One region of the Streptomyces luteosporeus genome, then DNA from elsewhere that is predicted to be linked to it. Evidence: riboswitches for the same ligand, from Rfam matches in the RefSeq annotation. Region 1 holds a riboswitch; the other holds the start of a gene.
What was found. A riboswitch is a leader RNA that binds a small molecule or an ion and turns the genes downstream of it on or off. The one in region 1 is predicted to bind thiamine pyrophosphate.
Positions count from the first base shown of each region.

Region 1 (5,504 bases):
GGTGAGGGCGATCAAGCTTGCCCCCGATGAACTGCTGGCCGCCGAGTTCCACCCCACCGACGCCCTGGACGAGCTGCTGATTCCCCGCCTCGCCCGCAGGGTCGGGCGTGCGATCAAGGCACGAGCGCAGGCTCACCCCCTGTACCTCGAACACGGGCAGCCCGTCTGAGGCGCCTCACGCGAACGCCGGACGTTCCGGGTCCAGGGTTGCCAGGCCCTCCGTCGGGGAGGAGGCCTCGGCGAAGTGGCGGCGGGGGATGCGGCCTGCGCGGTGGGCGAGGCGGCCGGCCTCGACCGCGTGGCGCATCGCTTCCGCCATCAGGACGGGTTCCTGGGCGCGGGTGACCGCCGAGGCGAGCATCACTGCGGCGCAGCCGAGCTCCATGGCCAGGGCGGCGTCGGAGGCCGTGCCGGCTCCTGCGTCGAGGATCACCGGGACCGTGGCGCGTTCGGTGATCAGCTGGAAGTTGTGGGGGTTGCGGATGCCCAGGCCGGAGCCGATGGGGGCGCCCAGGGGCATGATCGCGGCGCAGCCGACGTCCTCCAGTTTGCGGGCGAGGACGGGGTCGTCGTTGGTGTAGGGCAGCACGGTGAAGCCGTCGTCGACGAGGATCTCGGCGGCGTCCAGGAGTTCGATGGGGTCGGGCAGGAGGGTGCGCTCGTCGGCGATGACCTCCAGTTTGACCCAGTCGGTGCCCAGGGCCTCGCGGGCGAGGCGGGCGGTGAGGACGGCCTCGCCGGCGGTGAAGCAGCCGGCGGTGTTGGGCAGGACGCGGATGTCGTGCTTCTCCAGGACGGAGAGGACCGAGCCGCGGACGGTGGCGTCGAGGCGGCGCATGGCGACGGTGGTCAGTTCGGTGCCGGAGGCGAGGAGGGCGCGTTCGAGGACCTCCAGGCTGGGGGCGCCGCCGGTGCCCATGATGAGGCGGGAGGTGAAGGTGGTGTCGGCGATGGTGAGCAGGTCGTCCGCCATGGGGGTCAGCCTCCCTGGACCGCGGTGAGGACCTCGACGCGGTCGCCCTCGCCGAGGGTGGTCCGCGGCCACTGGCCGCGCGGCACGACGGTCTCGTTGACGGCGGCGGCGACGCCGCTGTGCGCCGCGGTGAGGGTGGCCACCAGGCCGTCGAGGGTGGTGCCGGCCGGGACGGCCCGGCGCTCGCCGTTGACGCTGATGACGTGGGTGGTCATGCGGGCTGCTCCTGGAGTGCGGGGGTGAAGCGGAGGGGGGAGAAGGGGCGGGCTTCCGCGGGCAGCCGTCCCTCGGTGAGGACCTCGGCCATGACGTCGCCGGTGACGGGGGTGAGCAGGACGCCGTTGCGGTGGTGGCCGGTGGCGAGGTGCAGGCCGGGCAGGGCGGTGGGGCCGAGCAGCGGGGCGTTGTCGGGGGAGCCGGGGCGCAGCCCGGCGAGGGTCTCCACCAGGGGCAGTTCGGTGATGCCGGGCACCAGTTCGTGGGCGTCGCGCAGCAGTTCGTAGACGCCGCCGGCGGTGACGGTGGTGTCCCAGCCCTGTTCCTCGGTGGTGGCGCCGACGACGAGCTCGCCGTTCTCGCGCGGGACGAGGTAGACGTGGCCGCCGCGCACCACGGCCCGTACGGTGCGGGAGAGGAACGGCCGGTACGGGCCGGGTATGCGCAGCCGCAGCACCTGGCCCTTGACGGGCCGTACGGGGGGCAGGACCTCCTCGGGCAGGCCGGCGAGGCGGCCGCTGTGGCTGCCGGCGGCCAGCACGGTCCGCTCGGCGGCGATGCGGGTGCCGTCGGCGAGCTCGGCGCCGGCGGCCCGGCCGCGGGCGAGCAGGGCCCGGACGGCGGGGGAGCGGTGGAAGGTCACCCCGGCCCGCTCGCAGGCGACGAGCAGGGCGCCGGCCAGGCGCCGGGGGTCGGTCTGGTGGTCGCCGTCGACCCGCAGGCCGCCCTGGACGGAGGGGGCGAGCATGGGCTCCAGCCGGCGGCACTCGCGCCCGGACAGCCACTGGGAGTCCAGGCCGCAGCGCTGCTGGAGGGCGTGCAGTTCCTTCAGGTGGGCCCGGTCGTCGGCGTCGAGCGCGACGGCGAGGGTGCCGCAGGCGCGGTAGCCGGTGTCGAGGCCGGTGGCCTCGTGCAGTTCCGCGGTGAAGGCCGGGAAGCGGCGGGCGGACGCGAGGTTGAGGGCGAGCAGCCTCTCCTCGCCGTAGTGCAGTTCGGTGACGGCGGCGAGCATGCCGGCGGCCACGCGTGCCGCGCCGCCGCCGGGCTCCGGGTCGGCCACGGCGGTGGCGAGGCCGCGCTGTGCGGCGCGCCAGGCCGTGACCAGGCCGATGATTCCGCCGCCGATGACCAGGACGTCACAGGACACGTCATGACACGACGTGTCGGAATGACAGGACGTGTCGGACGTGCCGTTCGCAGCGTGCATGGGCGTCCAGCCCCTCCCTTCGCCGGCATGACCCGGATCAGGTTCGTACGGTCGGAGGCCGTCCAGCCTCCCTCTCAGCCCGGTGCGCCGGGCTCCCGCGAGTGCTTGCAGCCTGCCACCCTAGTACGGGCCGCGGGCCGCCCGGAAGGCGGCGGCGCGCCCGGCGGGGGTGACGCTGTGTCAGAGGTCTCGCCGACGGGTGCTCCGGCGCGCGTGGCCCGCGGGCCTACAGTTGATCGGGTGAGCGAGCAGACGAACACTTCCGGTGACCGCCGCGTCGTCATCGTCGGAGCGGGCATGGCGGGCGTGCAGACCGCCGTGGCCCTGCGCGAACAGGGCTGGACCGGCAGCATCACGCTGCTGGGCGCCGAGCCCCACCCGCCCTACGACCGCCCCCCGCTGTCCAAGGCCGTGCTGCTGGGCACCGCCGAGGACTCCGCCTTCGCCGTGGACTTCGGCTCGCTCGGCATCGACGTGCGCCTGGGCACCGGGGCCACCGGGCTGCGCGCCGGGGAGCGCACGGTGCTCACCCCGGCGGGAGAGGTGCCCTACGACATCCTGGTCATCGCCACCGGCGCCGAGGCGGTGGCCCTGCCCGGCAGCGAGGACGTGCCGGGCGTGCACGTCCTGCGCACCTTCGACGACGCGGCGCTGCTGCGCCCGCTGCTGACCGAGCGGCGCCGCTTCGTCGCGGTGGGGGCGGGCTGGATCGGCGCGGAGTTCGCCACGGCCGCCCGCGAGGCGGGCTGCGAGGTGACGGTGGTGGAGGCCGCCGGCCAGGTGCTGCCGGGGGCGCTGCCGCCGGAGGTCGCGGCGCCCATGGCCGCCTGGTACGAGGAGAGCGGCGTGCGGCTGCTGACCGGGACGCCGGTGACGGCCGTGGAGGCCGGCGCGGTCGTCCTGGCCGACGGCACCCGGCTGCCCGCCGACGCGGTGGTCGTGGGCATCGGCGCCCGGCCGGCCACGGGCTGGCTGGCCGGCTCGGGCGTCGAGCTCGCCGAGGACCGCTCGGTGCGCGCCGACGAGCGGCTGCGCACCTCGCTGCCCGGGGTGTACGCGGTCGGCGACTGCGCCTCCTTCCCCTCCGCCCGCTACGGCGAGCGGCTGATGGTGCACCACTGGGACAACGCCCTGCAGGGCCCGCGCACGGTGGCCGCGAACATCGTCCACGGCCCCGAGGAGAGCCCGGTCTACGACCCGGTGCCCTACTTCTGGTCCGAGCAGTTCGGGCGCTTCGTGCAGTACGCCGGGCACCGGGCGCCCGGTGACGAGCTGCTGTGGCGCGGCGATCCGCAGGGCGCGGCCTGGACGGCGTGCTGGCTGCGCGGGGACGTCCTGGTGGCGCTGCTGGCCGTGGGGCGGCCGCGTGACCTGGCCCAGGGCCGCAAGCTCGTCGAGCAGGGCGCCGCCCTGGACCGGCACAAGGCGCAGGACGCCACCGTGCCCCTGAAGGCGGCCGTGCTGACCCCCGCCGGGCGTCCGGTGGAGTGACCTGCGGGCGACTTGCGGCCCCGGCTCGGGTCAACCCGGCTACCGGCTGTCAGTCCCGGATGGCAGGCTTGTCCCTGTGACCGAGATTGACACGAAGATCGATGCTCTCGTTCCTGCCTGGCTCAACCTCCCCGACATCGCCGAGAAGCTCGGTGTCGAGGTGACGCGCGTGCGGCAGCTGGTCAAGGAGGGCCAGCTGATCGCCGTCCGCCGGGGCGAGAACCGAGTGCTCATGGTGCCCGCCGCCTTCATCGGCGAGGGCAAGGTGGTCAAGGGCCTCGCCGGGACCTTGACGCTGCTGCGGGACGACGGCTTCAGCGACGAGGAGATGCTGGAGTGGCTCTTCACCCCCGACCCGACCCTGCCCGGCACCCCGGCCGACGCGCTGCGGGAGAATCGCGGCACGGAGGTCAAGCGCCGGGCCCAGGCGCTGGCCGTCTGAGCCACCCGCACCACCAGCCCGAGCAGTACGACCTGCATCACCAGAACCACTGACACCGTCCGGCGTACGGGCCCGGGGCAGCGCGCCCCGGGCCCGTACTGCCGCCGACCGGGGGGAGCCACCGCCCATGTCCCTCGCCGCAGCACGCGAGCGGCTCGCCAACGCCCGGCTGTACCTGTGCACGGACGCCCGCAAGCGCCAGGGCGACCTGCCGGAGTTCCTCGACGCCGTCCTCTCCTGTGGGGTGGACGCGATCCAGCTGCGCGACAAGGGCATGGAGGCCGGCGAGGAGCTGGAGCACATCGCCGTCTTCGCCGAGGCGGCGCGCCGGCACGGCCGGCTGCTGGCCGTCAACGACCGCGCCGACGTCGCGCACGCGGCCGGCTCGGACATCCTGCACCTGGGCCAGGGCGACCTGCCGGTGCCCGCGGCCCGGGCGATCCTGGGGCCCGACGTGCTGATCGGCCGCTCCACGCACGCCGAGGCCGAGGTCGAGGCGGCCGTGGCCGAGCCCGGCGTGGACTACTTCTGCACCGGCCCCTGCTGGCCCACCCCGACCAAGCCCGGCCGCCATGCCCCGGGCCTGTCCCTGGTCCGCCATGCGGCGGCGCTGGGGAGCGAGCGGCCCTGGTTCGCCATCGGCGGCATCGACGCGGGCAACCTGGAGCAGGTGCTCGACGCCGGCGCCCGGCGGGTCGTCGTGGTGCGGGCGATCACCGAGGCGGACGACCCGGGTGCGGCCGCCGCCGACCTCGCTCGGCGCATCCGCGCCTACGACCTGTGACCGGTTCCCGGTACGCGGCCTGTCCACGTACTGGGACGATTGACGGATCACCAACGGCGAATCGGACATAAGGCCGAACACGGTTGGGGCCGGGTCGTAGCGCGGGTTAACTTGCCGGTATGGCCCTTGGCACAGCGTCCACCAGGACGGACCACGCGCCCACCATCCGTGAGCTGCTCGCCTCGGGCGAGCGTTCGTACTCCTTCGAGTTCGCCGCGCCCCGCTCGGAAAAGGGCGAGCGGACGCTGTGGAACGCCATCCGGCGCATCGAAGCGGTGGCACCCACCTTCGTCTCCGTGACCTACGGCGCCGGCGGCTCCTCGCGCGAGGGCACCGTCCGGGCCACCGAGCGCATCGCCACCGACACCACCCTCACCCCCGTCGCCCACCT
Region 1 covers NZ_BAAASL010000028.1:16,180-21,683, reverse strand. Annotated here, with positions in the region: gene ABD361_RS27865 (NUDIX domain-containing protein) at 1-169, shown strand, start outside; gene ABD361_RS27860 (thiazole synthase) at 176-973, opposite strand; gene thiS (sulfur carrier protein ThiS) at 979-1,188, opposite strand; gene thiO (glycine oxidase ThiO) at 1,185-2,336, opposite strand; TPP riboswitch at 2,394-2,505, opposite strand; gene ABD361_RS27845 (NAD(P)/FAD-dependent oxidoreductase) at 2,637-3,887, shown strand; gene ABD361_RS27840 (Rv2175c family DNA-binding protein) at 3,964-4,329, shown strand; gene thiE (thiamine phosphate synthase) at 4,457-5,113, shown strand; gene metF (methylenetetrahydrofolate reductase [NAD(P)H]) at 5,233-5,504, shown strand, end outside.

Region 2 (5,504 bases), on a different contig from region 1:
CGAGCCGTTCGCGCAGGCCGCGGTCGAGCTGGCCCAGGGGTTCGTCGAGCATGAGCAGCCGTGGCCGGGGGGCCAGGGCGCGGGCGAGGGCGACGCGCTGCTGTTCGCCGCCGGACAGTGCGCCGACCGGTCGGCGCTGTGCGCCGGGCAGGCCGACCAGTTCGAGGAGTTCGGCGACGCGCCGCTCGGTCTCGGCGCGGTCCGTGCGGCGCATGCGCAGTCCGAAGGCGACGTTGCCTGCGACGTCGCGCTGGGGGAAGAGCTGGTGGTCCTGGAACATGAGGCCCACGCCGCGCCGGTGCACCGGTACGCCGCTCTGGTCGCGGCCGTCGAGGTGCACGCGGCCTTCGTCGGCGCTCTGCAGGCCGGCCACGACGCGCAGCAGGGTGGACTTACCGCTGCCGCTGGGGCCGAGCACGCAGACGGTCTCGTGCTCGGCGACGGTGAGGCCGACGGCGTCGAGCGCCGTGCGGGCGCCGAAGCGGACGGTGACGTCCTCCAGCCGGAGCATGGACATCTAGAACTCTCCCGTACGGTCGGTGCGCACGCGCTCCAGGACCAGCAGCGCGGCGGCGCACACCAGCATCAGGATCGTGCTCAGGGCCATGGCCTGCCCGTAGTTGAGTGCGCCGGGCCGGCCGAGCAGCCGGGCGACGGCCACGGGCAGGGTGGGGCTGTCGGGGCGGGCGATGAAGACGGTGGCGCCGAACTCGCCGAGCGAGACCGCGAAGGCGAAGCCGGCGGCGACGGCCAGGGCCCGGCCGACCATGGGCAGGTCGACTTCGCGCCAGGCCCGCAGCGGGGAGGCGCCGAGCACGGCGGCGGCCTCCCGGAGGCGGGTGTCGACGGCGCGCAGCACGGGCAGCACGGTGCGGACGACGAAGGGCACGCCGACCAGGGCCTGGGCGAGCGGGACGAGGATCCAGGAGGTGCGCAGATCCAGCGGGGGCTCGTCCAGGGCGATCAGGAAGCCGAAGCCGACGGTGACGGCGGAGGTGCCGAGGGGGAGCATCAGCAGCGCGTCGAAGCCGCGTACGAGCCTGCCCTCGCGGCGGGTGAGCGCGGCCGCGGCGAGGGAGCCGATGACGACGGCGACGGCGGTGGCCGCCGCCGCGTAGGCGAGGGAGTTGCCGATGGCTTCGAGGGGTGCGACGACGAAGGTGCCGGCGGTGCCGCCCGCGGAGGCGAGGGCACGGTAGTAGGTCAGGCCGTATCCGTCGGGTCCGTCGAGGGAGCGTTCGACGAGGACGGCGAGCGGCAGGATCAGCAGCAGGGCGATGACGGCCAGGACGGAGGCGAGCAGCGTCCACTGGGCGGCGCCGCGGGGGCGGCGGGCGGTGCGGGCGGCGTCCACGAGCCGCAGGGTGGCTTCGCGCCGCCGGACGGTGCGGGCGTGCACGAGGAGCAGCACGGCGACGGCCAGGAACTGCAGCAGCGTGAGCACGGCGGCGGTGGGCAGGTCGAGCAGTTGCGCCGTCTGCTGGTAGATCTCCACTTCCAGCGTGGCGTAGCGCGGGCCGCCGAGGATCTGCACGACGCCGAAGGAGGTGAAGGTGAAGAGGAAGACCATGAGGGCCGCGGCGGCCACGGCCGGGGCGAGGGCGGGCAGCGTGATCCGCCGCCAGGCGGTGAGGCGGCCGGCGCCGAGGACGCGGGCGGCCTCCTCCTGGCGCGGGTCGAGCTGGGCCCACAGTCCGCCGACGGTGCGGACGACGACGGCGTAGTTGAAGAAGACGTGGGCGAGCAGGATCGCCCAGACGGTGGTGTCCAGGCGGACGCCCCACAGTTCGTCGAGCAGTCCGCCGCGGCCGAGCAGGGCGAGGAAGGCGGAGCCGGCGACGACGGTCGGCAGGACGAAGGGGATGGTGACCACGGCTCGCAGCAGCTGTTTGCCGGGGAAGTCGAAGCGTGCGAAGACGTACGCGCCGGGGAGCGCGAGCAGCAGCGTGAGCGCCGTGGAGGCGGCGGCCTGCCAGGTGGTGAACCACAGGACGTGGCCGGTGGCGGGGTCGCCGAGCACCTCGCCGATGCGGGCGAGCTGCCACTGGTCGCCGTCCTTCAGGCCGCGGGCGACGATGGCGGCGACGGGGTAGGCGAAGAAGATCCCGAAGAAGGCGAGCGGCCCGGCCATCAGGGCCAGGCGCGTCGCGGTCCGCCGGGCGCCGCCGCGCGGGGCGGCACCCGGGGGTGCGTCGGTCACTTCAGGACGAGCGAGGACCACGTCTTGATCCACTGGTCGCGGTGCTGGGCGATGCGCTGCGGGTCCAGCGTCGCCGACTGCGTGATCTTCGCGCCGTACTTGGTGAACAGCTCGGGGACGCGCGCGTCCCGGTTGACGGGGTTGACGAACATCTGCAGCGGCATGTCCTCCTGGAAGGTCTTGCCCACCAGGAAGTCGATCAGTGCCTTGCCGCCCTCGGTGTTCTTCGCCCCGCTCAGCAGGCCGGCGTACTCGACCTGCCGGAAGCAGGTGCCGGTCGCCACGCCCGTGGGCGCCTCGGCCGGCTCGGGCTTGACGCCCATCACCTCGGCGGGCGGGCTGGAGGCGTAGGAGACGACGAGCGGCCGGTCGCCCTTGGCCTTCTTGCCGGCGGCGGAGCCGGAGAAGCGGGTGTTGTACGCCTGCTCCCAGCCGTCGACGACCTCGACGCCGTTGTCCTTGAGCTTCTTCCAGTAGTCCTGCCAGCCGTTCTCGCCGAAGGCGGCGACGGTGCCGAGCTGGAAGGCGAGGCCGGGCGAGGAGGTGGCGACGTTCTCGGTCACCAGGAGGTTCTTGTACTCCGGCTTGACCAGGTCGGCGAAGGTCTGCGGCGGCGCGAGCTTCTTGTCGGCGAAGTAGGCGCGGTCGTAGTTGACGCAGATGTCGCCGTAGTCGGTCGGGGTGACGCGGTCCTTGGTGTCGCCGCGCAGCTCGGCGGGGACGCGGTCCGCGCCCTTGGCCCGGTAGGGCGTGAACAGGCCCTTGTCGAGCGCGCGCGACAGGAGGGTGTTGTCGACGCCGAAGAAGACGTCGCCCTGGGGGTGGCTCTTGGAGAGGATGGCCTGGTTGACGGCCGCACCGGCGTCACCACCCTTGATCACCTGGACCTTGTAGCCGGTCTGCGCGGTGAACTGCTTCAGGACCGCGTCGGAGGCCACGAACGAGTCGTGGGAGACGAGCCGGACGGTCTTGTCGCCGGAACCGCTGCCGCCGGAGCCCGAACCGGAGCCGGAGTCCGGGCTGCCGCAGGCGGCGAGGACGGGCAGGCCGAGGGCCGCGGCGGCCGTCGCCACGACGGCACGCCGAAGGATGGTGTTCATGGTGGTGCTGACTCCCTACGCCGGTACTAACCGGATCAGGTCCGAGGGTCTGCGGGCCGTGCCGCACTCTCAGCGCTCGCTGCGCTCCCCTGTCGGAATGTTCATTTGTACGAAGTGCGCGACGTTGCGCGAAGGAACCGTACCAGGGCGGCCGCGGGCCCCTGCCGGGCCCGCGGCGGCCGCTCAGCGCTCGGCGGCGGCCAGCTGGCCGCAGGCTCCGTCGATCTCCTGGCCGCGGGTGTCGCGGATGGTGACGGGCACGCCGTGGGCGGCGATCGCCTCGACGAAGGCCCGCTCGTCCTCCGGGCGGGAGGCCGTCCACTTCGAGCCCGGGGTGGGGTTGAGCGGGATGAGGTTGACGTGCACCCGCCTGCCCTTGAGCAGCCGGCCCAGCAGGTCACCGCGCCAGGCCTGGTCGTTGATGTCCCGGATGAGGGCGTACTCGATGGAGATCCGGCGCCCGGACTTCTCCGCGTACTCCCAGGCGGCGTCGAGGACCTCGCGGACCTTCCAGCGGGTGTTGACCGGCACCAGGGTGTCGCGCAGCTCGTCGTCGGGGGCGTGCAGCGAGACCGCGAGACGGCACTTGAAGCCCTCGTCCGCGAACCGCAGCATCGCCGGGACCAGACCCACGGTCGAGACCGTGATGCCGCGCTGGGACAGGCCCAGGCCGTCCGGCTCGGGGTCGGTCAGCCGGCGGATGGCGCCGACGACGCGCTTGTAGTTGGCCAGCGGCTCGCCCATGCCCATGAAGACGATGTTGGACAGCCGCGCGGGACCGCCCGGCACCTCGCCGTCGCGCAGCGCGCGCATGCCGTCGACGATCTGGTGCACGATCTCGGCCGTCGACAGGTTGCGCTCCAGGCCGGCCTGGCCGGTGGCGCAGAACGGGCAGTTCATGCCGCAGCCGGCCTGGGAGCTGATGCACATCGTCACCCGGTCCGGGTAGCGCATCAGCACCGATTCGACGAGCTTGCCGTCGTGCAGGCGCCACAGGGTCTTGCGGGTGGTGTCGTCGTCGCACGAGACGTGGCGCACCACGCTCATCAGCTCCGGCAGCAGCTCCTCGGCCAGCTTGGTGCGGGCCGCGGCCGGGATGTCCGTCCACGCCTCGGGCTGGTGCGCGTACCGCGCGAAGTAGTGCTGGGACAGCTGCTTGGCGCGGAACGGCTTCTCGCCGATCGCGGCCACGGCCTCGCGGCGCTCGGCGGGCGAGAGGTCGGCGAGGTGCCGCGGCGGCAGCTTGGCTCCGCGCGGGGCGACGAAAGTGAGTTCTCCGGGCTTAGGCATGGTCCTACCAGTGTCGCAGACGCGGCGAGGGGGCCCGCCGTCCTGTGGACGACGGGCCCCCTCGCGGTGAAGACGCAGGTCAGGCGGCTTAAGGGATCAGCCGACCCCGACGAAGGCCACCATCAGCAGCCAGACCACCGGAGCGGTCGGCAGGAGCGAGTCCAGCCGGTCCATGCTGTGCCGATATGCGGCTGCCGCCGCGTGGCGCCGTGTCACCCGCTGCCGACGAAAGCCACCATCAGCAACCACACCACCGGTGCCGTCGGCAGGAGCGAGTCCAGCCGGTCCATGATCCCGCCGTGGCCGGGGAGCAGGGCGCCCATGTCCTTGATGCCCAGGTCCCGCTTGATCATGGATTCGCCGAGGTCGCCCAGCGTGGCGCTGACGGCGACCGCCAGACCCAGCAGCAGACCCTGCCACCAGACGCCGCCGTCGATGAGGAACTGCATGCACAGCGCGCCCGCCACCATGGCGAAGAGCACCGCGCCGACCAGGCCCTCGCGGGTCTTGCCGGGGCTGATGCGCGGGGCGAGCTTGTGCTTGCCGAACCGCCAGCCCACCGCGTACGCCCCGGTGTCGCTGACGACGGTCAGGATCAGGAAGGTCAGCACCCGCCAGGCGCCGTCCTGCGCGGCCAGCATCAACGCCACGAAGGTGGCGAGGAAGGGCACGTAGAAGGCGGCGAAGATGCCGGCGGTGACGTCCTTGAGGTAGTCGTCCGGCGTCTCCGTCATCCGCCACACCAGCACGGCGAGCGCGGTGAAGGCCATGGCCACCCACGCGCCCTCCGCGCCGCTCACGTACCCCGCGACGGTCATCGCGGCGCCGCCGATCGCCAGCGGCACCAGGGGGGCCCGGATGCCCTTGCGCTCGGCGAGGCGGGAGGTCAGCTCCCACAGCCCGACCACCACGGC
Region 2 covers NZ_BAAASL010000010.1:249,356-254,859, reverse strand. Annotated here, with positions in the region: gene ABD361_RS15985 (ABC transporter ATP-binding protein) at 1-517, opposite strand, end outside; gene ABD361_RS15980 (ABC transporter permease) at 518-2,221, opposite strand; gene ABD361_RS15975 (thiamine ABC transporter substrate-binding protein) at 2,197-3,300, opposite strand; TPP riboswitch at 3,296-3,401, opposite strand; gene rlmN (dual-specificity RNA methyltransferase RlmN) at 3,484-4,590, opposite strand; gene ABD361_RS15965 (phosphatidate cytidylyltransferase) at 4,803-5,504, opposite strand, start outside.
Region 2: linked by a shared signal. The riboswitch ahead of ABD361_RS15975 (thiamine ABC transporter substrate-binding protein) and the one ahead of thiO (glycine oxidase ThiO) in region 1 are both predicted to bind thiamine pyrophosphate.